3 regions of the Pseudoalteromonas sp. BZA4 genome follow, and region 3 is predicted to be linked to each of the others. Evidence: predicted binding sites of a transcription regulator. Region 3 holds the regulator's gene; each other region holds the start of a gene.
The links. Region 3 encodes sigma-54, which starts transcription at its own class of promoters, with help from an activator protein. Its sites were predicted from a motif close to GTTGGCACGNNNNTNGNNT; they were not measured.
Positions count from the first base shown of each region.

Region 1: ABMY41_RS01860 (EF-hand domain-containing protein) is a predicted target of sigma-54. The motif match lies at 5,349-5,367, and genes of this name have one in related genera.
Region 2: ABMY41_RS18700 (TorF family putative porin) is a predicted target of sigma-54. The motif match lies at 2,317-2,335, and genes of this name have one in related genera.

Region 1 is NZ_JBECOT010000002.1:175,219-182,523, forward strand. Features, by position in the region: gene ABMY41_RS01835 (DNA translocase FtsK 4TM domain-containing protein) at 1-1,218, opposite strand, end outside; gene lrp (leucine-responsive transcriptional regulator Lrp) at 1,360-1,839, opposite strand; gene ald (alanine dehydrogenase) at 1,982-3,103, shown strand; gene rluB (23S rRNA pseudouridine(2605) synthase RluB) at 3,198-4,070, opposite strand; gene scpB (SMC-Scp complex subunit ScpB) at 4,067-4,657, opposite strand; gene ABMY41_RS01860 (EF-hand domain-containing protein) at 4,788-5,309, opposite strand; gene ABMY41_RS01865 (hypothetical protein) at 5,516-5,947, opposite strand; gene xthA (exodeoxyribonuclease III) at 6,191-7,000, shown strand; gene ABMY41_RS01875 (energy-coupling factor ABC transporter permease) at 6,997-7,305, shown strand, end outside.
Region 2 is NZ_JBECOT010000066.1:8,168-15,472, reverse strand. Features, by position in the region: gene ABMY41_RS18710 (YIP1 family protein) at 1-412, opposite strand, end outside; gene ABMY41_RS18705 (aldo/keto reductase) at 580-1,476, shown strand; gene ABMY41_RS18700 (TorF family putative porin) at 1,541-2,218, opposite strand; gene ABMY41_RS18695 (hypothetical protein) at 2,507-3,673, opposite strand; partial or broken gene ABMY41_RS18690 (transcriptional regulator) at 3,825-3,917, opposite strand; gene ABMY41_RS18685 (AsmA family protein) at 4,079-6,022, shown strand; gene rplN (50S ribosomal protein L14) at 6,298-6,666, shown strand; gene rplX (50S ribosomal protein L24) at 6,677-6,991, shown strand; gene rplE (50S ribosomal protein L5) at 7,008-7,305, shown strand, end outside.
Region 3 is NZ_JBECOT010000015.1:57,960-65,264, reverse strand. Features, by position in the region: gene ABMY41_RS08740 (ATP-binding cassette domain-containing protein) at 1-186, opposite strand, end outside; gene ABMY41_RS08735 (calcium/sodium antiporter) at 434-1,402, shown strand; gene ABMY41_RS08730 (KpsF/GutQ family sugar-phosphate isomerase) at 1,406-2,377, shown strand; gene kdsC (3-deoxy-manno-octulosonate-8-phosphatase KdsC) at 2,381-2,932, shown strand; gene lptC (LPS export ABC transporter periplasmic protein LptC) at 2,929-3,483, shown strand; gene lptA (lipopolysaccharide transport periplasmic protein LptA) at 3,473-3,994, shown strand; gene lptB (LPS export ABC transporter ATP-binding protein) at 3,991-4,716, shown strand; gene ABMY41_RS08705 (RNA polymerase factor sigma-54) at 4,824-6,320, shown strand; gene hpf (ribosome hibernation promoting factor) at 6,348-6,635, shown strand; gene ptsN (PTS IIA-like nitrogen regulatory protein PtsN) at 6,639-7,091, shown strand; gene rapZ (RNase adapter RapZ) at 7,092-7,305, shown strand, end outside.

The DNA.
Region 1 (7,305 bases), on a different contig from region 3:
CGCTAGGCCAGTGATTTTAGCTACTTTAATACCCGGCGCTAAATCAAGCTCAAAGCGCGTTACAACCGGACCTGGGTACACACCCACAACTGCAGCTTGAATGTTAAAATCAAGTAATTTGGTTTCAACTAAACGCGAAATACCATCAAGCTCTTCTTGCGATAATGGGTTTTTCGCTTTATCTGGGCGGTCTAATAAATCAAGTGATGGTAACGGGTTTGTAGGCGGCTGCTCTTCAAGCAGTGCTTCAAACTTTTCCTTTGCCGTTGGTGGTGGCTGATACGCAGGTTTCGGCTTAGGCATTGGGCGCGCAGGCGAAACAACCGTTGTAACAGGTTTTTCTGGCTCAACGACTGGGCTCTGATCAAGCGCATTCAGTGCCGATACGGTATCGAATGATTCATCATCAAGGGCACTAAAACCAATTTCTTGGTCAAGAATATCGTCTAGTTCATCAAAGCCTTTAAAGTCATCATCGGCTTTTTCAGCAGGCTTTTGCTTAGGCTTAGTAGGCTTTGGTTCTTCTTCATCTGCATCATTAAAGTTAATAGCAGGCTCGTTTTCTGGCTCTACAAAGTTAGCGTCTGGCTCTGTAGTGGCGATATCTTTAACAGCTTCTTTTTCACGATGTAACCAAGCAGAAAATTGCTCACGTAAAAAGTAGAATGCTTTCATTACCCACTTGCCGACAAAATCGACAAATTGCACCCACGAAATACCGGTTAATAGGGTTAAACCAGCAAAGAAAAAACACAGTAATAAAATTGAGGTGCCGGTAAAATTAAAGGTAGGCATCATTGCTGTAGCAATAACATCCCCCACTACCCCACCAGATGAAAAGTTATAAATATCATCAAAATTAATGCTGCTAATGGCGGTCGCTGAAGTAATAAACAGCGCAAAGCCAATAACACGTAAGGCAAGCGTGGTGTAATCAAGCTGGAAAATACGGTGTGGTTGTTTAAATAATAAATAACCGAACAATTGAATAGCAACAGGCACTAAATAAGCAAGCCAGCCAAAAGTGAGTAATAGGATATCTGCAACCCAAGCTCCCGCTGTGCCGGTAATATTCTTAACATTAACAAATTCACCGGTTTGCGACCATGAAGGGTCCGCAGGATCAAAACTGATTAATGCACATAAAATAAATACTGCAGCAAAGGTGCTGATGATTAGCCCCGTTTCTAACAGTCTTTGAACACCATTTAGGCGCATAGCTCCCTATTCCTTATTATTCTTTACTGATCGATTAGCAGTGAAATACCTTAGCAGGAAATGCCGTTTGATGCACTTTATCTTAGCCTTGATGGACTGATAATGAACAAGTTTTTGTTACTCAATATGTATTTTAACAGTTTAGGCAATATATGGGCGAATAATGACCCCTTCTTCACCTTTTACTTCTTCCATTACCACATAAGTTCGGCTTTCACTGACATTTGGCAGTTTTAGTAGAATATCACCCAGTACATTACGATATTCCGACATATCATTTACACGTGTTTTTAATAAAAAGTCGAAATTACCCGACACTAGATGGCACTCAATTATTTCGTCGTGCTTTTTAACTGCAGCGTTAAACTCTTCGAAAACATCTGGTGAGGTTTTAGTGATGGTTACTTCTACATAAACCGACAAACCTTGGCCAAGTTTAGCAGGATCCACTACTGCTTTATATCCGAGTATATAACCCTCTCTTTCTAGCTTTTTTACCCGCTCCAAACAAGGGGTGGCACTTAGCCCTACACGCCTTGCCAGCTCTACGTTAGAGATCCGACCATCGTGCTGTAATTCCATTAAAATTTTACGGTCTATTCTGTCGAGTAATTGATGCATAAGCCAAACCAGAGTTTTGCACTGTTTAAAATATATTTTTAGATTATATCACTAGAATACCACTTAAAAAAGGTGAGACACACTGGCTGGTCATGAATATAATAGTCAAAAATTTTATCCCGTTCTATTAAGGCGAAAAACTATGATTATTGGTGTACCTAAAGAAATCAAAAACCATGAATACCGTGTAGGTATGGTTCCTGCGAGTGTTCGTGAACTAGTAAACCATGGCCACCAAGTGTTTGTTGAAACTGATGCTGGTATGGGCATTGGCTTCACTAACGAAGATTATGTTGCAGCTGGTGCTGAAATTTTACCAACAGCAGCAGAAGTTTTTGCTAAAGCTGAAATGATCGTTAAAGTAAAAGAGCCACAAGCTGTTGAGCGTGCAATGTTACGCGAAGACCAAATTCTATTTACTTACCTTCACTTAGCACCGGATCTTCCACAAACTGAAGACCTAGTTAAAAGTGGCGCAGTATGTATCGCTTACGAAACAGTAACTGATTCACGTGGCGGTTTACCTCTTCTTGCTCCTATGAGTGAAGTTGCTGGTCGTATGTCTATCCAAGCAGGTGCACAAGCGCTTGAAAAATCAAACCACGGCCGTGGTATGTTACTTGGTGGTGTACCAGGTGTTGAGCCAGCTAAAGTTGTTGTTATCGGCGGCGGCATGGTTGGTCGTAGCGCAGCGCAAATGGCTGTTGGCCTAGGTGCTGATGTTGTTGTTCTTGACCGTAACATCGACGTACTACGTGCATTAGACGCACAGTTCGGTAATAAAGTTAAAGCTATCTACTCTACTGCTGACGCACTAGAAAAACACGTACTAGAAGCTGACCTTGTGATCGGTGGCGTACTAATCCCAGGTGCAGCAGCGCCTAAACTAGTAACAGCTGAGCACATCAAAGCAATGAAGCCTGGTTCTGCAATCGTTGACGTTGCAATCGACCAAGGTGGTTGTATCGCAACTTCTAAAGCGACAACACACGCTGATCCTACTTATATCGTTGATGACGTTGTTCACTACTGTGTTGCTAACATGCCTGGTGCTGTTCCACGTACTTCTACGTTCGCACTTAACAATGCAACATTACCGTTCATCATCAACCTTGCTAACAAAGGCTATAAGAAAGCGCTTCTTGACGATGCAAACTTCTTAAAAGGCTTAAACGTGATCAAAGGTAAAGTTACTTATAAAGAAGTAGCTGAAGCTTTCAACATGGAATATGTTGACCCACGTACAGCAGTTGAAAATGCTTAATTAGCATTGTGAAACAAAAAAGCAGCGATATCGCTGCTTTTTTTATGCCTGTTTGCAAATAAATTAGTTTATCTGCAAACAATTATATTTCTGATTAACGACGCTTAGTTTGTTTAGCGCGTTGATTGTGCTTTTTAACCGCCTTACGGATTTGGTTAATTTTGGCACGCTTGTCTTTACGCTTTTCAGGAATAACCGACAGCTTAGTTTGCGTTTCGCGGCCTAGTTGCACTGTTTTACGTAAATAGTTAACCGTGTCTAAATCAAGTTCAGCCCAACCACCTTGTGGCAAGCGCTTATCAAGCTCTAACTTACCGTAACGAATACGGATAAGACGCGATACTTCAACATCTTGTGATTGCCATAAACGACGTACTTCGCGGTTACGACCTTCTGTTAAAGTCACATTGAACCAACGGTTGATACCTTCACCACCCATAGGTTTGATGTTTAAGAATTTTGCAGGACCATCTTCAAGCTCAACACCTTTTGTTAAAGTGCGTAGCGTTTCGTTAGTTACTTCACCAAACACACGAGCTGAGTACTCACGCTCTACTTCGTAGCTTGGGTGCATTAAACGGTTAGCAAGTTCACCATCGTTAGTAAACAGCATTAAACCAGCGGTATTTATATCTAGTCGGCCAACTGCAATCCAACGTTCGCCATCAACACGTGGTAAACGGTCAAATACCGTACGACGGCCTTCCGGGTCTTTACGTGTACATAGCTCGCCTTCTGGTTTGTTATACATAAGTACACGACAAATACGGTCAGCTTTGTCTTCAATTTTTACTACGTGACCGTCAACTCGAATTACATCGGTTGCTTCAACACGGTCGCCTAAACGTGCCACTTTACCATTCACGCTCACACGGTTGGCATCGATGTACTTTTCCATTTCACGACGTGAACCCACGCCAGCACGGGCTAATACTTTTTGTAACTTTTCAGTTTCTACATTACTCATTCAGATAGTTCTCTCACAGAAGGATCGCTCAATAACTGGTTGATTTTACTCTCCTGAAGTTCAGGTAACGGCGGTAATTCATCTAAACCAGCTAATGAAAAATAATCTAAGAAAGCGGATGTTGTGGCATACAACGCTGGGCGCCCAGGCACCTCTTTATGGCCAACAACTCTAACCCACTCTCTTTCTAATAAGGTTTTAATAATTCCTGAGCCAACAGAAACCCCCCGTACTTGTTCAATTTCACCACGGGTAATAGGTTGTCTATAAGCAATTAAGGATAAAGTTTCTAGTAGTGCTCGTGAGTATTTAGGTGCGCGCTCTTGCCATAAGTTTGCCAGCCAAGGCGCTAAACTAGCGCAGGCTTGAAACCTGTAACCGCTGCCTACCGCAACAAGCTTAATGCCTCGGGTTTGATAATGCGTTTGAATTTGTTCAATTGCATTATTAATGCGCGGCATAGAAACGCTTAAATCAGCTAATACTGTCTCTTTTAAATGACGTTTAGACACAGGTTTTCCAGCAACAAAAATCGCGGCTTCTATGATTTCGACTAACTGTTCATCACTGATACGTTTTGTGGCCATCGCTACTAAAGGTCATTTTAAATCACTAACGCTCTATTATGACAGAAGTCGGCCAAGGTTGGAAAAATTATTGTAAAAAAGCCAGTGTAAAACACTGGCTTTGGGGGATATTTATGAATGAATATTGAAATTAGCTATTTTTAACCATTTCAAGGGCATCATCTTCGGCAACGTCGCTGCCATATTTGCTAATGTAATTAACAAACTCAGTGCGGCTTACACGCTTATCTTTGTTGATATCCATATAGCCAAAGTGATTTGCGATACCGTCGTCATCGGCTTCTTCAATAGAAACATAACCATTTTTGTCGTTATCTAACGATTTAAAGTCATTTTCGATTGGGTCAAATTTAGCGATTTCAGCTTTAAATGCTGATTCAGATACCTCACTATCAGTTGCCACTTTGCCTGTATTTAGCTGCATGTATGCATTAAATTCAGTACGGCTGATTTGCTCATCCATATTGGTATCGATATTTGAAAAATGATCCCAAATAGCATCATCGTCAGCTTCTACCTTAGAGATATAACCGTCATTGTCATTATCTAGGCTGCCAAAATCACTGTCGATTTTTGCTAAAGAGTTACTTGCAGAACATGCTGAAAGACTTAGTGCTGCTAAAATTGTTGATGCTAAAGTTAACTTGTTCATAAGACATTTCCTTGTAGTCGATTAGATTCACTTCGAATGTTACAAGTTGAATGCCAAAATGCCTTATTGGCTAAAATCAAGCACTTACAGCCTGGTTAAGTTGGTGTTAAGCCTATGATTTAGCAAGCTTTTCATGGATTACTGTAATTTTTTCATAAAAAAAGCGCTCCGAAGAGCGCTTTTTACAAATAACAAAAATGCTGCTATTAGATAGCTGCGTTTTGGTAACGCTTAACGAAGTCTGTTACTGCTTCGCCATTACATTTTAACGTATTTAAGTTACCAATTTTTTCACGCACAGGTGTTAAACCTTTTTTAAGTGCAGTGATGCAAAGTTGAGTTTCTTTTTGCTCATTTTTAGCAAACACTTCAACAGCTGCTTTTGCTGCTTCTTGTGATTGTGCTTTTTTAGCAATTTCACGGATGTCAGTACCGTTACATAAAATGCTTTTTGAAAAACGTGACATTGAAATGCCATGCTTTGCTGCTTCTTTACGTGCAGCGGTAAACCCTTCGTTCGCACTTAAGCTACATAACTTTGATTCAATACGGTTATCAGCTGAAAAGTAGTGCGGGTTGCTTGCTAATGAGCCAAATGAGATACATGCAAGAGAAAGCATCACTAATTGTTTTTTCATGGTTTACCTTTAAATAGTACATAATATGAACGGATGGTTTGCGCGCATTATATAAACAAAAATCAGTAGATCAACTGAATTATTTATTTAATTTAATAATTAATAGTGAGTTAACAATGTTTTTAAATTAAGCAGCAATTGATCAACATTTACCCAATTTGATTTTCGTAATTAGCTCATGAATAAGCCCTAGTTTGATGATAGAATTGCGCTAAACACTGAAACAAAAATAATAGGTGCACCATGAAGGTAATCTCATTTAACATTAACGGCCTGCGCGCTCGTTTACACCAATTGCAAGCCGTAATTGATAAACATCAACCAGATATTATTGGCTTACAAGAAATCAAAGTACATGATGAGGCCTTCCCTCTCGAAGATGTGCAAAAAATGGGTTATCACGTTTATTTTCATGGTCAAAAAGCGCATTACGGCGTGGCTATGTTATGTAAACAAGAGCCGAAATCAGTAGTTAAAGGCTTTGCAACCGATACCGACGAATCACAGCGTCGTATGATCAGTGTTACCGTGACACAAGAAAATGGTCGTGACCTAACGGTGATGAATGGCTACTTCCCGCAAGGGGATAATATTGCCCACGAAACCAAATTCCCTTATAAGCGTCAATTCTATAAAGATTTAATGACTCACTTAGAAGATAACCACACGCCAGAGCAAGATGTTATTGTGATGGGCGATATTAATATTTCACCAACCGATCTCGATATTGGTATTGGTGAACCAAACCGTAAGCGCTGGTTAAAAACAGGTAAGTGTTCTTTCCAACCTGAAGAGCGTGAATGGTTAAGCACGTTATTAAACTGGGGCTTTAAAGATACCTTCCGTGAACTTTACCCAGAAAAAACCGAGCAATATTCTTGGTTTGATTACCGCTCTAAAGGTTTTGATGACAACCGCGGTCTGCGTATTGATGTGATCTTAGCAACCCCTGCTCTTGCTGAGCGTTGTGTTGAGTCTGGTATCGATTACGAATTGCGTGGTATCGAAAAACCATCTGATCATGCGCCAATTTGGTCAACATTTAACGCATGATAGACACTATGCAATGGCAGCTCCCATTGTGGAGCTGTGTGGCTATAATACTTTGGCTCAGCTTTGATAAACAAAGCCTGTCACATTTGCTGGCAACACCGATAAGACAAGTGGGTGTGCTCGCATGTGCCCTTGTACTTGCGGTACTGTGGCGCATTAAAGCGGGGATATTACCTGGCCTCGAATTGCATATTTTGGGGGTCACTGCAGTGACCCTAATTTTAGGTTGGCGACTGGCAATTTTTGCAAGCCTTCTTGCAAGTTTACTCTTGGTATTAGTCGCTCAGTTGCCAGTATCAATACTG
Region 2 (7,305 bases), on a different contig from region 3:
TCATGGTCCACACACCAAAGCCATACCACGCACCATAACCGTAGTTAGCTTCTGGATCTTGCTTAGATACAAATAGGTAGTAGCCTGCCATTAGAGCATTAATAACAGCCAAACCAATGATGCCACCAAATATAGCAAACCACACTTGCATATCTATGGTTTGCTCCATGCTTTGGCGAATCATTTTTTGTTCTGCAATGGTGGCATCAACACTGGCTGCAGCCACTTGTTGATCGATTAAAAACTGCGGGTCAGCTTTATTGTAAAAAGCAAACATGCTGGCAGCGAGGATGCCGGCAAGTAAAATAAAGGCAACAAAAGACCAACCTTTTGCTTCTTTTAAGCCATTAAAGGCTTTGCTCGGGCTGATAAAAATATCAACCAATGCGGTCATGACATTTGATGATTTCATTATTTATTCCTTGTTTTATAACATTTGTTTTTAGGTACTAAAATATCCTGTTTAGTAACAAATTAGCAATTTGTTTTGTAACTGTATGTTAACAGCTGTGATTAGTAAATCTGTGATATGGTTAAAAGATTAATTTGAGTCGAATTTATTAGGAATAGTAGGTCGTTATGGTGAATAGCAATGGTCATTGTATTGATGAGTTGGTATTAGGGTTCTGGCGCTTGCTAGATTGGCAGATAACGCCACAGCAATGCTTAAGTTTTTTAGAAAATGCAATCGATATGGGAGTTTCACATACTGATCATGCTGACATCTACGGTGAATACGGTTGTGAAGCCGAATTTGGTAAAGCACTTAAACTAAAACCAAGTATTCGTGATGAAATCAAAATAATCACTAAATGTGGTATCAAGCCTGCGTTTGCAAGCCTAGGATTGCAAGGCAAAGCAAACCATTATGATTCAAGTGCCGCGCATATAATTGCCTCAGCACAGCAGTCACTTAAAAACTTCAATACTGATCGTTTAGATGTATTACTTATCCATCGCCCTGATTACTTAATGAATGCCGATGAAATGGCACAAGCATTTAATACCCTAAAAGCAAATGGTGACGTGATTGATTTTGGTGTATCTAATTTTACCCCATCGCAATTTAGCTTGTTGCAGTCGCGTTTAGACTTTGAGCTTGTGACTAATCAAATTGAGTTTTCACCTTACGAAATGAAAGCCCTTGATGATGGTAGCTTAGACCAATGCCAATTGCTCGATATCAAACCTATGCTTTGGTCGCCATTAGCTGGGGGTCGTATATTCTCAAGTGATGATGAAAAAGCGGTGTGTTTACGTACAGTGTTGGAGCAGGTTGGTGCTGAAATTGGCGCCACAGCCATTGATCAAGTTGTTTATGCTTGGCTGTTAATGCACCCAAGTGCACCGTCTGTGGTACTTGGTACGGGTAATATTGAGCGTGTTAAATCAGCGGTTGACGCTAAGCAGCTTACAATGAACCGTGAACAATGGTATCGCATTTGGCAAGGCTCAACCGGGCATAGTGTGCCTTAATATATAGCCCAAAACGAGAAAAGGGCCTTAACGGCCCTTCGTGTTGCAGCAAGTAACACATTTTTTATAAAGTGAAGTCAACCGCGTAAGCGACATACACTTTTACATCTGAACCATCGATGTCGTTGTCTGAAAGACCGAAAGTAAAGCCGTCTTTCGACACTGAAACACCGTAGTCGATGATGTCATCATCACCAATGAAATCCCCTGAGTAATGACCTAAGTGAAGGGCCATTTCTGCACCGGTACTGCCAACTGGGAAACTGTAGTCAGCATTTAAATATAGAGAGTCACCAAAATCTGTACCGTCACCGCTTGCTGCTGATGTTGCTAGGACTGCTGCACCAAAGGTGAAGCTACCCATGCTAATGCTACCGTAGATTTCAGAGAAGTCTGCATCTGTATAAGATGCTGCATCTGGGTATGCATAATAAATGTAGCCAACATCGTAGCTAAAGGTTTCATTGATTTCACCGCCAAAACCAGCATAAAGGTCTAGCTCGTAAGTCATGTCGTCAGCCCAGCTAGCATTCGATACCCAAGTGCCCGCATAAAAGCCAGATTCACTTGCGTAGTCGATACCACCTTGGATTGCAGCATCACCGCCGGTTTGTTCTTGACCACGCCATAAGTAGTTTGAAGTTGCCGCAGCGTTTGCTGTGACTTCTGCATAGCTATATGTTGAGCTCAAAGTTAATAGCGCAAGGGCGCTTGCTGCGACCGTTTTTTTTAGTTTTAGCATGTTTCTGTATCCTGTTGTTATGTTGATTTTGTCCCATTTTCAGATTGCAGTCTGGTTATTATTTGAGGACATTTTCTATGTGTTGTCTGGATACGATATTGCACTGGTTGTGCCAAGTTAATTTCGAACGGGATATTTTATGCTTAAAGGCTTTAAAAACAGGCTTTTAAACTTTTTTAATTGTGAAAAGGATGGTTATTTGAATTGTTCATGCGCACATGTGTGGTGCAAAAAATAACCCGGTTGCACAATTGCGAAGCAACCGGGTTTTGCTTATTTGAGAGTAACTTAGCCGAAAATTGCACGCATTAGAGTAATGGTTTCTTCAACACTGCGGCCTTTTTCAACTTCACTGATGATTGAATCGCGCTTAGCTTTGATATGTTCAGGGATATCATCACTTGCTAATGCTCGGTCCACCAGTATCTCTGCTGATTCTTTGCCACGGCGTACGGTCTTTTTACCTGCTGAGCTTGTGGTACTCTTAGGTTTGTTTAACAACTTAATATAGTTAGAGTTATCAGCGGTACTTTTATCTGCATAATAAAAGAAGCTAGGCAATAGGGCTTTGATTTCAACCAGAGATTGTTCAAGCTCATTTGCTGCACTGGCCATTTTGAACCAAGGCATGCTATGTATTGCTTCGACAACATCTTGCCAGTAGCGCTCAAAATCACGGTTATTAAGCTTAGTAATGCCTAATGCCGCACAAAGGGCATCAAGTTTACTATTTACGATTGGTGTAAACACGTCAGGTCGGCGCATCGCAAGCAAGCGAGTAGCAGGAGCAAGCGTTGGCTTTTCATCGCTGCCATTAAATGCCATGAAGTAAGCAACCATAAAATGCTGATAATGTTCTTGCGTTACTTCACCCTCAAGTGGAATGTGTACAAGCGCCTCATCGAACGCACCTGGTAAATCACTCAACATTTGGTGGAAACCTTTTGCGTTCTTAGTAGAAGCAAACCATTCAACGTCGAAGTTATAGCTGCTTGGATCAAGCGAGGCACTGTGTTTACCTGAAAACGCTAAACGGTCTTCTGGGATCATCTCTTTTAGGGATTGCGATTTAATTGCAGCAATGTAATTAGTTAAGCGTAATTGCTCATCAAGGGCTACAAGCTCTTTATGCTGCTCGATGAAGCCTGCAATAACAGGCCATGGCGCAACCCTTAATGTTTTTAACTGCAAAAAACTGATTGCAGAAATTAATAAGTCATGAAGTTTTTTAAGAGTGGGTAATTGCTTATCTTCTAACAGATCGTAGTTAATGCGATCACGGCTTGCACTTAATAGCTCATAGCACCAACCTAAAAAGTCTTCAGGGTGGTTTTCTACTTTAACTGCCATAAGGTTTAAGCTGATATCAGAGGCTTGCTTGAGGATATTTTGATAAATTTGACTTTCTTGCTCGCCAAGCGCCATTTTTGACGGTGAAATAAGCAGTTTCTTCATGCTTAATCGATACTCCAGTTTTGACCAAATTGGGTTGTTTAATTTTAGTACACAGGGTGCAAAAACAACAGGGTCGTGCATCATACCGAAGTAATGAAATGATGCAATCTTACTGATACTTTATAAGTAAGATTGCGACTGACATGGTTTATTAATCATTGTCATCGAGTGTAAATAATTGCTCAACACTGAGTTCAAAGTGAGCAGCGATTTTTAACGCGATAACCACCGAGGGTATAAAGCGGCCAAGGGATTTTTGTAACCTATAGGTATCAAAAAGTTTCAGCGCTGATTCATATTCTTGTACCTAAGCTTGTTTACAAACCTTTTTATGTGTTGGGCAATGCAATTGCGCCTAACTCCCGCTATGATATGAACATTGTTTGCCCATTTTTAAGGATGATTATGAAAACCTTACTGAAAATCGTTGGTGTCATCTTCGTATTACTGATTGCATTGGTAGTCGCTGCACCATTCCTAATACCTACAGACGCGATATTTAATAAAGTATCGGAGCAAGTAGAGCAAACCACAGGTCGTAGTCTGACTATTAATGGCGATAAAAAGCTGTCGGTATTTCCATCATTAAAACTCGAATTGAATGATGTGCACTTTGCCAATATGCAAACTGGCTCGCAAAAAGATATGGCAAGCATGCAGCAACTTGCTATCCGTATCCCGTGGATGTCATTGTTTGGCGGTGAGTTTAAGCTTGATAAATTCGTTATTAACGAACCAACAATTTTGTTAGAAACCGATAAAAATGGTAAAGCAAACTGGCAATTATTTGATGCGGTTGCTGAGCAACCACAGACCGAGCAGCAAAAGAGTTCTGGCGCTGTTAAATTACCAGATAACTTTGATATCGAACTTGGTGAAGTGGCAATCTACGGTGGTACTTTCACTTATCTAGATGGTAAAACCGGAGCAAAGCAACAGATAAGCGATTTAGAGTTAGCCATCTTACTACCTTCTCTTCGCAAGACCTTAGAATTAAAAGGCGGTATTACCTATATGGGTGAGCGTTTTGATTTAGATGTCACGCTAGATACACCTGTTAAAGCGATTGAAGGCGAAACCTTTAATGTCAGCACTGAGGTTGATTCACGCTTAGTCGATTTGAATTTTAAAGGTGCAATTGCAGAAATGGGTAATGACGTGCAAGGGCTTCTTTCTGTCAGTGGTGACTCTGTTAAAAACATTGCGAGCTGGCAAGGTGTTGAGCTTAATGCAAAAGAAAATGCGTTTAATGCCTTTAATGTAAAGGGTTCAATGCACCTAAAAGGACAACAGTTTAAGCTTACTGAGCTACTTGCCACCCTAGATGAGCTGCAAATTAAAGGTAAAAGCGATATTAAGCTTGGTGATCGTTTAGCTATGAATGCCGATATTGATTTAGGTATGCTTGATCTAAACCCTTACCTACCAGAGGGCGTAGCTAAAGAAGAACAAGCAGAGCCTGCAGCAGATGCGCCAGCACAGCCAATTGTTTGGGATGATACTGCAATTGATATGAGCGGCTTAAATGCACTTGATGCAAATGTAGTCGTGCGTTCAAGTGGCTTAAAAGCAAATGATATTACCCTTGGTGAAAACCAGTTAACGGTGAACCTAAGAAATGCCGTGGCTAAAATCAGTCTAGACAAGTTTGTTGCTTATGAGGGCAATGGTAACGGTGTGATAACCGTTAACGCCAAGCAAACACCTTATAAAATTAGTACTAACTTTTCTTTAGATAAAATTGATGCGCAGCCATTACTAACCGATGCGGCAGGTTTCGATAAGTTAATGGGTAAAGGCTCTTTAAATTGGGATCTAACGACCACAGGTCAAAGCCAAAAGAGCTTTATCAATGCTTTAAATGGTAAGTTAGGCTTTGAGTTTGCTGATGGTGCGGTAAAAGGGGCCAACATTGCAGAGATGGTTCGTAAAGCAAAAGAGCTTATCAAAGGTAACTTAAGCGCAGTATCAGAAGGTTTAGATACTGGCTTTGATAACTCACAGCAAACAGACTTCTCAGCATTGCAGGGCAGTTTTGTATTCACTAACGGTGTTGGTGAAAATAAAGACTTGTCACTACTTAGCCCGCTTATTCGCATTACAGGCTCAGGTAAAGTTGATTTACCTATGACGAATGTAGACTATCGCTTGGTAACGGGGATTGTTGATTCAATCGAAGGGCAAGGCACGACCGATGATAGTACAGGCTTTAAAATTCCACTGCGTATCAAAGGCCCATTCCATGATGTTGGTTATAGCTTAGATGTCAGTGATGCGGCTAAAGAAGAAGTCAAAGAAAAAGCCAAAGATAAAATTAAAGACAAATTAAAAGGTCTATTTGGTAATTAATAAAAATTTAATTAAAGTCAAAAACAGGGCGCATTTGCGCCCTGTTTGTTTTATAATCAATAACATTACAGCAAGCTGCTGTAATTCCTCAATGCAGGCATTACGATTAATTCCAAATTAATTAAAAAATAACCTACCACTTCCTTGCCATTGCTGCTACAATTGCCCGCCCTTAAGAGACAACTTGCTTGTTTTTTGAGTGGAATTTAACCGAAATGTCTTGATTTTAAACAAAATTAAGGCGTGTTGTAATTTCTACACCGGAGGTCATTAACATGATCCAAATGCAAACTCAGCTGGACGTTGCTGATAACAGCGGCGCTCGCAAAGTGCAGTGTATTAAAGTCCTTGGCGGTTCGCACCGTCGCTATGCAGCGGTTGGCGATATCATCAAAGTTTCTGTAAAAGAAGCTATTCCTCGCGGTAAAGTGAAGAAAGGTGATGTTAAAAACGCGGTAGTTGTGCGTACTAAAAAAGGCGTTCGTCGTCCGGACGGTTCTTTGATCCGTTTCGATAGCAATGCGGCTGTTATCTTAAACGATAACTTACAGCCAATTGGTACTCGTATCTTCGGCCCTGTGACTCGTGAACTTCGTACTGAAAAGTTCATGAAAATCGTTTCACTAGCACCAGAAGTACTATAAGGAGTCTATCATGGCAGCAAAAATCCGTCGTGATGACGAAGTAATCGTACTAGCAGGCAAAGACAAAGGTAAGCGCGGTAAAGTGCTTTCAGTTGTTGCTGAATCTGGTCGAGTATTTGTCGAAGGCATCAACTTAATCAAGAAGCACCAAAAGCCTGTTCCTCAGTTGAACCAAGCTGGCGGTATTGTTGAGAAAGAAGCGTCTATCGACGTATCAAACGTTGCGATCTACAACTCGGAAACGGGTAAAGCAGATCGTGTAGGTTTCAAGATTGAAGATGGTAAGAAATTACGTATCTTTAAATCTACTGGTAAAACTATCTAATAGTTGGAGTAGAATGATGGCGAAACTGCATGAAGTATATAAAGACAAAGTAGTTGCTGAGCTTCAAGAGAAGTTTGGTTTCAGCTCTGTCATGCAAGTCCCTCAGATCGAAAAGATCACATTAAACATGGGTGTGGGCGAAGCTCTAGCTGACAAGAAGATCCTAGATAACGCTGTTGCGGATCTAGAAGCAATCTCTGGTCAGAAACCTCTAATCACTAAAGCACGCAAATCAGTTGCTGGCTTCAAAGTGCGTGAAGGTTACCCAATTGGTTGTAAAGTAACCCTACGTGGCGAGCGTATGTGGGACTTTT
Region 3 (7,305 bases):
ATCAGGTTTAAGCTGACCGCCAATTAAGCGCAACATGGTGGTTTTACCAATGCCGCTTGGTCCCATGATAGCGGTAATCTTGCCTTTCGGAATGTTAAAACTCATATTTTTATATATGATTCTATCGCCCCGTGAAAAGGTTACATCCTTGATTTCTACTATTGATTGCGACAAGTCGCTCTCCATAACGTTTTTCACTAGTTTTGCCATTTTAAGGGTTTTTTAGTCAAGATGGAAAAAACAAATCGTAAAATTTTGTAATATTTTCTATCAATAAATTCTAAAGCTAGCTGCAAAGAGCTTAACGACACCTGAAATTTAGTTTCCTTGCTAAGACGCTTTATGCTCGCCAGCCCATTCTTTTACTTATACTTTCAGGTTCGCTTTTGTTACTATTTGCAGTCATCTGTATAAGTAATGTTGGCGTATCACAATGGTGACTTCTTTTGTCATTTTAATTATTGGTTTTGCTGCACTCGTTTGGAGTGCCGATCGGTTTGTTTATGGGGCGGCTGCACTCGCGAAAAATATGGGGATCCCCACCCTAATCATTGGTTTAACCGTTGTTGCTATGGGCTCTTCAGCCCCTGAAATGATGGTATCAGCATCGGCAGCACTTGCTGATAAAACAGATACTGCGGTAGGTAATGCGGTCGGCTCTAACATTACTAATATCTTACTTGTACTTGGTGTCACAGCTTTACTACGCCCTCTTTCAGTATCTTCAATGACACTTAAACGCGAAATGCCGCTGGTATTGTTAATCTCAGTAGCCGCTTGGTATGTGTTCTCAGATAACTATTTTTCGTTCGCTGAAGGCATTGCCTTGATGATTGCTTTTGCTGTGTTTATTGGTGGTTTAGTTATTGTTTCTCTGCGCGCTAAAAACCAAGATGACCCATTCGTCAGCGAAGCATGTGAAGATGTTCCGAACGATGTCAGTACCAAATCAGCCGTGTTTTGGTTAATAATCGGCATGATTTTATTACCAGTCAGTTCACACTTTTTAGTTGAATCAGCCGTTGATATCGCAAAATATTTTGGTCTATCAGACCTTGTAATAGGCTTAACCATTATTGCTATTGGTACCAGCTTACCAGAGCTGGCGGCCTGTATTGCAGGGGTATTAAAGAACGAAGACGATTTAGCGCTTGGTAATATCGTTGGCTCAAACATTTTCAATTTACTCGCCGTATTACCACTTGCGGGCATTATCAACCCATCAATTATTGATCCTTCTGCGGCAAACCGCGATGCACTTATCATGATTGCAGCAACCGTTGTATTGATTGCCATGTCATTGAACTTTAAAGGTGCTCGTCGTATCAATAGAGTAGAAGGTGGCTTCTTGTTAGTCGCATTTATTGCATATCAGGGCTATATTTTCAGCCAAGTAGGATAATTAATGACACAACCTAGCTTTATCGCGCAGGGTAAGCGCGTACTCGAAATTGAAGCACAAGCTTTACAAGAAATTGAGCAATATATAAATCAAGATTTCGATAACGCTTGCCAATTAATGTTCCAATGTACAGGTCGTATTATTGTGATTGGTATGGGCAAGTCTGGCCACGTTGGTAATAAAATTGCGGCGACTCTTGCAAGTACTGGCACACCGGCATTTTTTGTTCATCCTGGCGAAGCAAGCCACGGTGATTTAGGCATGATCACCCGTGATGATGTGGTGATGTGTATTTCGAACTCAGGCGAAACCAGCGAAGTACTTAGCATTATCCCTGTTATCAAGCGCATTGGCGCAAAAATGATTTCACTAACAGGCAACCCAGACTCAACCATGGCCAAACTGTCTGATGTACATGTGTGCATTAAAGTAAGCCAAGAGGCATGTCCATTAGGCCTTGCGCCAACTGCAAGTACCACAGCGACCTTGGTTATGGGTGATGCAATGGCGGTTGCGTTACTTGAAACCCGTGGTTTCACAGCCGATGATTTTGCGCTTTCGCACCCGGGTGGCAGCTTAGGTAAACGTTTATTACTTACATTAGATGATGTGATGCACGCAGGCGACGCCACGCCAATCGTTAGCGAAACCCAAAGCATTAAAGACGCACTAATCGAAATGTCAGCCAAGGGCCTTGGTATGACCGCGGTGATTGGTGCAGATGAAAAGTTAGCCGGATTATTCACTGATGGTGACTTACGCCGTATTTTAGAACAGCGCATCGATATCCATAATACGGCAATTAGCCAAGTAATGACCCGTTCATGTACAACTGCTCGCCCTGATATGCTTGCAGCTGAAGCTTTAAATATTATGGAACGTAAACGTATCAATGGTTTAATTGTGGTAGATCAAAGTAATACGCCAATTGGTGCCCTTAATATGCAAGACCTATTAAAAGCAGGAGTTCTTTAAGCAATGACATTCGCCGAGCTATACCAGCCTCTTAGCCCTGATGTGAGTCAGCGCGCACAAAAAGTAAAATTGCTAATCTGTGATATAGATGGCGTTTTTTCTGATGGCCGAATTTATTTAGGTAATGATGGCGAAGAGCTTAAAGCATTTAATACTAAAGATGGCTTTGGTATTAAAGCGCTCATTAATAGTGGTTTTGAAGTGGCAGTGATTACTGGCCGCCATTCACAAATAGTTCAGCAGCGAATGACTAGCCTAACAGTTCAGCACATTTATCAGGGACAAGAAGATAAGCTGATTGCTTATCAAGAGTTAAAAGATAAACTGGGGCTGACTGATGAACAAATTGCCTATATTGGTGATGATGGTCCAGACTTACCAGTAATGGAAAAAGTAGGGTTTGCTGTTGCTGTAAACGACGCACACCCACTGATTAAAAAGCTGGCTCATTACACCACATTATTACCAGGTGGCTTTGGAGCTGTGCGTGAATTAACTGATTTACTGATGTTAGAAAACGGTAAGCCGTTAACTAGCGATGGAACCAGCGCATGAATATAGCCCGTATTTTACTGAGTATTGTTTTTGTTTGTTGCATGGTGTGGTTATGGTACCCGTACTTTAACCAATCAACAGACACAATAACTAGTGAAGACGAGATCATCGCAACACCTGATTACACTGCAGTGGCGTTAAAGCAAACAGCGTATGACGAGCAAGGCAAAATTAGTCATAAAGTGGCTGCTGCTAAAATGGAGTTGTATCAACAATTAGGGTTTACCTTTTTTGAGCAACCTATTTTTACTATTTATGGCGACCAGCAGGTTTGGCAAGTAAAAGCCAAAGAAGCCACATTGTACGAAAACGATCAGCTGATTTTTGAAGGGGATGTAGTTGCTAAAAACTTAACCCACAACGGCATGATTGAAGATATAAAAGCAGAAAACATTAATGTCGACATTGATAAAATGACCATGTTTTCTAAGCAACCTGTGACACTAACAGGACCGAATTTAAAGATTACCGGAAAAGGCTTAAAAGCCGATTTAAAAACCGAAATTGTTGAGTTAACTAACCATACACGAACCATATACTATGACCAATAAACTGAAGAAATTACTCCTGATCCCAAGCTTATTGATTGCCTTTTCGGGCGCAGCTGCCGAGCAAACTGGCGCTCAAATTAGCATTAGCTCAGATCGCCAAGTAGGTAAACTAAAAGATGGCGTTGGCATATTTGAAGGTAACGTAGAGATCGTGCATGGTAATCGTCGTATTACCGCAGAGCGCCTTGAAGCACACGGCGGTGATACCGAAGGTACAGTAGAGTTGATTATTGCCACAGGTAAGCCTGCTTACTTCGAAGAAAAGCAAGCTGATGGCACCGTGATGAGCGCCAGCGCCGAAGAAGTACGTTATGATGTTGCAAAACGCTTCTTAACCTTAAATGGTGAAGCTGAAGTTACTCAAGCAGGTCAAAAAGTAACAGCAAAAAGCATTACCTATGATATGGCACAGCAGCTGATCAGTGCTGAAAAAGACGAAAACTCAACAGATCGTGTACACACTATTTTAGTGCCTGTTGAAAATAAAAAAGATAATAAAGGCCAACCATGAGCACATTAAAAGCAGAGCTTTTAGCTAAAAGCTACAAAGGCCGCCAAGTGGTTAAAAATGTCGGTCTTGAAGTTGAAGCTGGCAGTATTGTTGGCTTGCTTGGCCCTAATGGCGCAGGTAAAACAACGACCTTCTATATGATTGTAGGCCTAGTACCTAGCGACAAAGGTAAAATCAGTATTGATGATAACGATATCACCCTTTTACCAATGCATAGCCGTGCGCGTTTGGGTATTGGCTATCTGCCACAAGAATCGTCAATTTTTCGAAAGTTGACGGTTTACCAAAACTTGATGGCCATTTTAGAAACTCGTAAAGATCTAAATAAAACCACCCGCGAAGAAACACTCAATAGCTTACTCGATGAGTTTAGTATTCAACATATTCGTGACAGCCAAGGTATGGCGCTGTCAGGTGGTGAGCGACGCCGTGTAGAAATTGCTCGCGCATTAGCCGCTAATCCTAAATTTATCCTTTTAGATGAGCCTTTTGCTGGTGTTGATCCAATTTCAGTGTTAGATATAAAGAAAATTATTGAGCACCTAAAAAATCGTGGTATCGGTGTACTAATTACTGACCATAATGTTCGAGAAACCCTTGATGTTTGTGAAAAAGCCTACATTGTTTCTCATGGGGAGCTAATTGCATCAGGCACACCTGAGCACGTATTAGCAGACCAAACTGTACGCGATGTATATCTAGGCGAGCAATTCAGGCTGTAACCATTACGCCAGCGACTAGAGCATCTGCTAGACTTATAACAATGACAATAAATCGATAACTGTGTTTATACAGTTATCGATAACTTAAAAAGGATTGTTAGGGATACATGAGGCAATCATTACAGCTGCGCATGGGCCAGCAACTTACAATGACTCCACAACTGCAACAAGCGATTCGTTTGTTGCAGCTCAGTACATTGGATCTCCAGCAAGAAATTCAAGAAGCGCTTGATAGTAATCCCCTGCTTGAAGTGGAAGAAGCGGATTACAATGAAGAAAGCACCGGCAAGAATGAGCAAAAAGCGGAGCCTGACGATGTGCAAGTCAGCGCGTCTGCCGAAGAAGCACCTAGCGAGTACGAGCAAGAAAGTAGTGATGCTCTCAATAAAGACACCGTAAGCGATGACTTAGCAATGGACGTCACGTGGGATGAGTACATGAGTGCCGCCCCTTCAACATCGTCAGGGCCAATGCCTGAAGATGAATCTATCTATCAGGGAGCATCAACCGAAACCCTTCATGAATACCTAATGTGGCAATTACAGCTCACGCCATTTAGCCCTACTGATGAAGCGATTGCTGTGGCAATTGTAGAAGCTATCGATGACTCAGGTATTTTAACGGTAAGCTGTGAAGATATAGTCGAAAGCTTTAATCAAAATAACGATGAAGAAGAAATCGAACTTGATGAAGTCGAAGCGGTCTTAAAAAGAATTCAGTTATTTGATCCTGTGGGTATTGGCGCACGCAGTTTACAAGAATGTCTGTGCATTCAGTTACGCCAATTCGATGCTAATACGCCATATTTAGCTGAAACTAAAATGGTTTTATCTGAGCATATCGAATTATTAGCGAGTCGCGACTATCGAACTTTGATGAAAAAGACTAAGCTTAAAGAAAACGAGCTTAAAGAAGTGATGACGCTCATCCACAGCTTAAATCCTAAGCCTGCGGATAGCATAGTGCGCGAAGAGTCTGAGTACGTCATACCTGATGTATCAGTAAAAAAAGTAAAAGGTCGCTGGGTAGTCGAGTTAAACCCAGACTGTATGCCAAAGATTAGAGTGAATAGCCAATATGCGGCGATGTCTCGCTCTGTTAAATCAAGTAGCGACAGCCAATTTATTCGCTCTCACTTACAAGAAGCTAAGTGGTTTATTAAAAGCTTAGAAAGCCGTAACGATACGCTATTAAAAGTGACCAACTGTATCGTTCAACAACAACAAGCTTTCTTTGAGCATGGCCCTGAAGCAATGAAGCCGATGGTGCTAAATGATGTTGCTGAAATGGTCGAAATGCATGAATCGACGATTTCACGGGTAACAACGCAAAAATATATGCATACCCCACGGGGTATTTTTGAGTTGAAATATTTCTTCTCAAGCCATGTCAGCACCGAAAATGGTGGTGAGTGTTCTTCTACAGCAATACGCGCTTTAATCAAGAAGTTAGTCGCTGCAGAAAACTCAGCTAAACCATTGAGTGATAGCAAAATTGCAGATATATTGGCCGAGCAAGGAATTAAAGTAGCTAGACGTACAATTGCAAAATATCGTGAGTCTCTAGCAATACCTCCGTCTAATCAGCGTAAGAGTCTGATTTAGACGTTTTACATAGAAGGAAAAATGCTTATGCAACTAAATTTAACTGGTCGTCATGTAGAAATCACAGATTCATTAAGAGACTATGTAAACACCAAGTTTGCGAAACTAGAAAGGCATTTTGACCATATTAATAATGTTCATGTCATTCTAGATGTAGAAAAATTAAGCCAAAAAGCAGAAGCAACTTTACATGTAAACGGAGGCGAATTGTTCGCTTCTACAGAACATCAAGATATGTACGCAGCCATTGACTCACTGATCGATAAACTTGATCGCCAAGTCATTAAACACAAAGAGAAATTAGCTCGACATTAAATTATGAAACTAAGTTCACTTACTAACCAGGACTGCAGCAAAGCTGCGGTCCTTTTTAATAGCAAAAAAAGAATTCTTGAATATATCAGCGAACTGGCCCACCAGCAGCTTCCTCATTTATCGCAACAAGATATCCTAGATGCTTTACTCAACCGAGAAAAACTAGGTAGCACCGGCATTGGCCGAGGTATTGCTATTCCACATGGCCGAATGAGCGGCGCAGATGAGCCTCATGCATTTGTGATAGTGAGTGAATCCCCTATTAATTTTGATGCAATTGATAATCGTCCAGTTGATATTTTTGTGGCACTCATCGTACCAGATGGTGACTGTCAGCTTCACCTAAAGACCTTATCAACAATTGCTGATAGACTTAAAGATAAAGAGTTTTGTAAACAGCTGCGTAGTGCTACTACCGATCAGCAACTGTTTCAGGTCATATCAGCAGAGGCATAAATGGAATTAATAATTATCAGCGGTCGCTCAGGCTCAGGTAAATCGGTCGCTTTACGAGTACTTGAAGACTTAGGCTATTATTGCGTTGATAATATTCCGGTTAATTTACTGCCTTCGCTCGTACGCAGTGTGTCTGATAACTACGATAAAATAGCGGTCAGCATCGACGTGCGTAACTTACCGAAAGAGCAGCAAGAATTTAATGATATTCTTG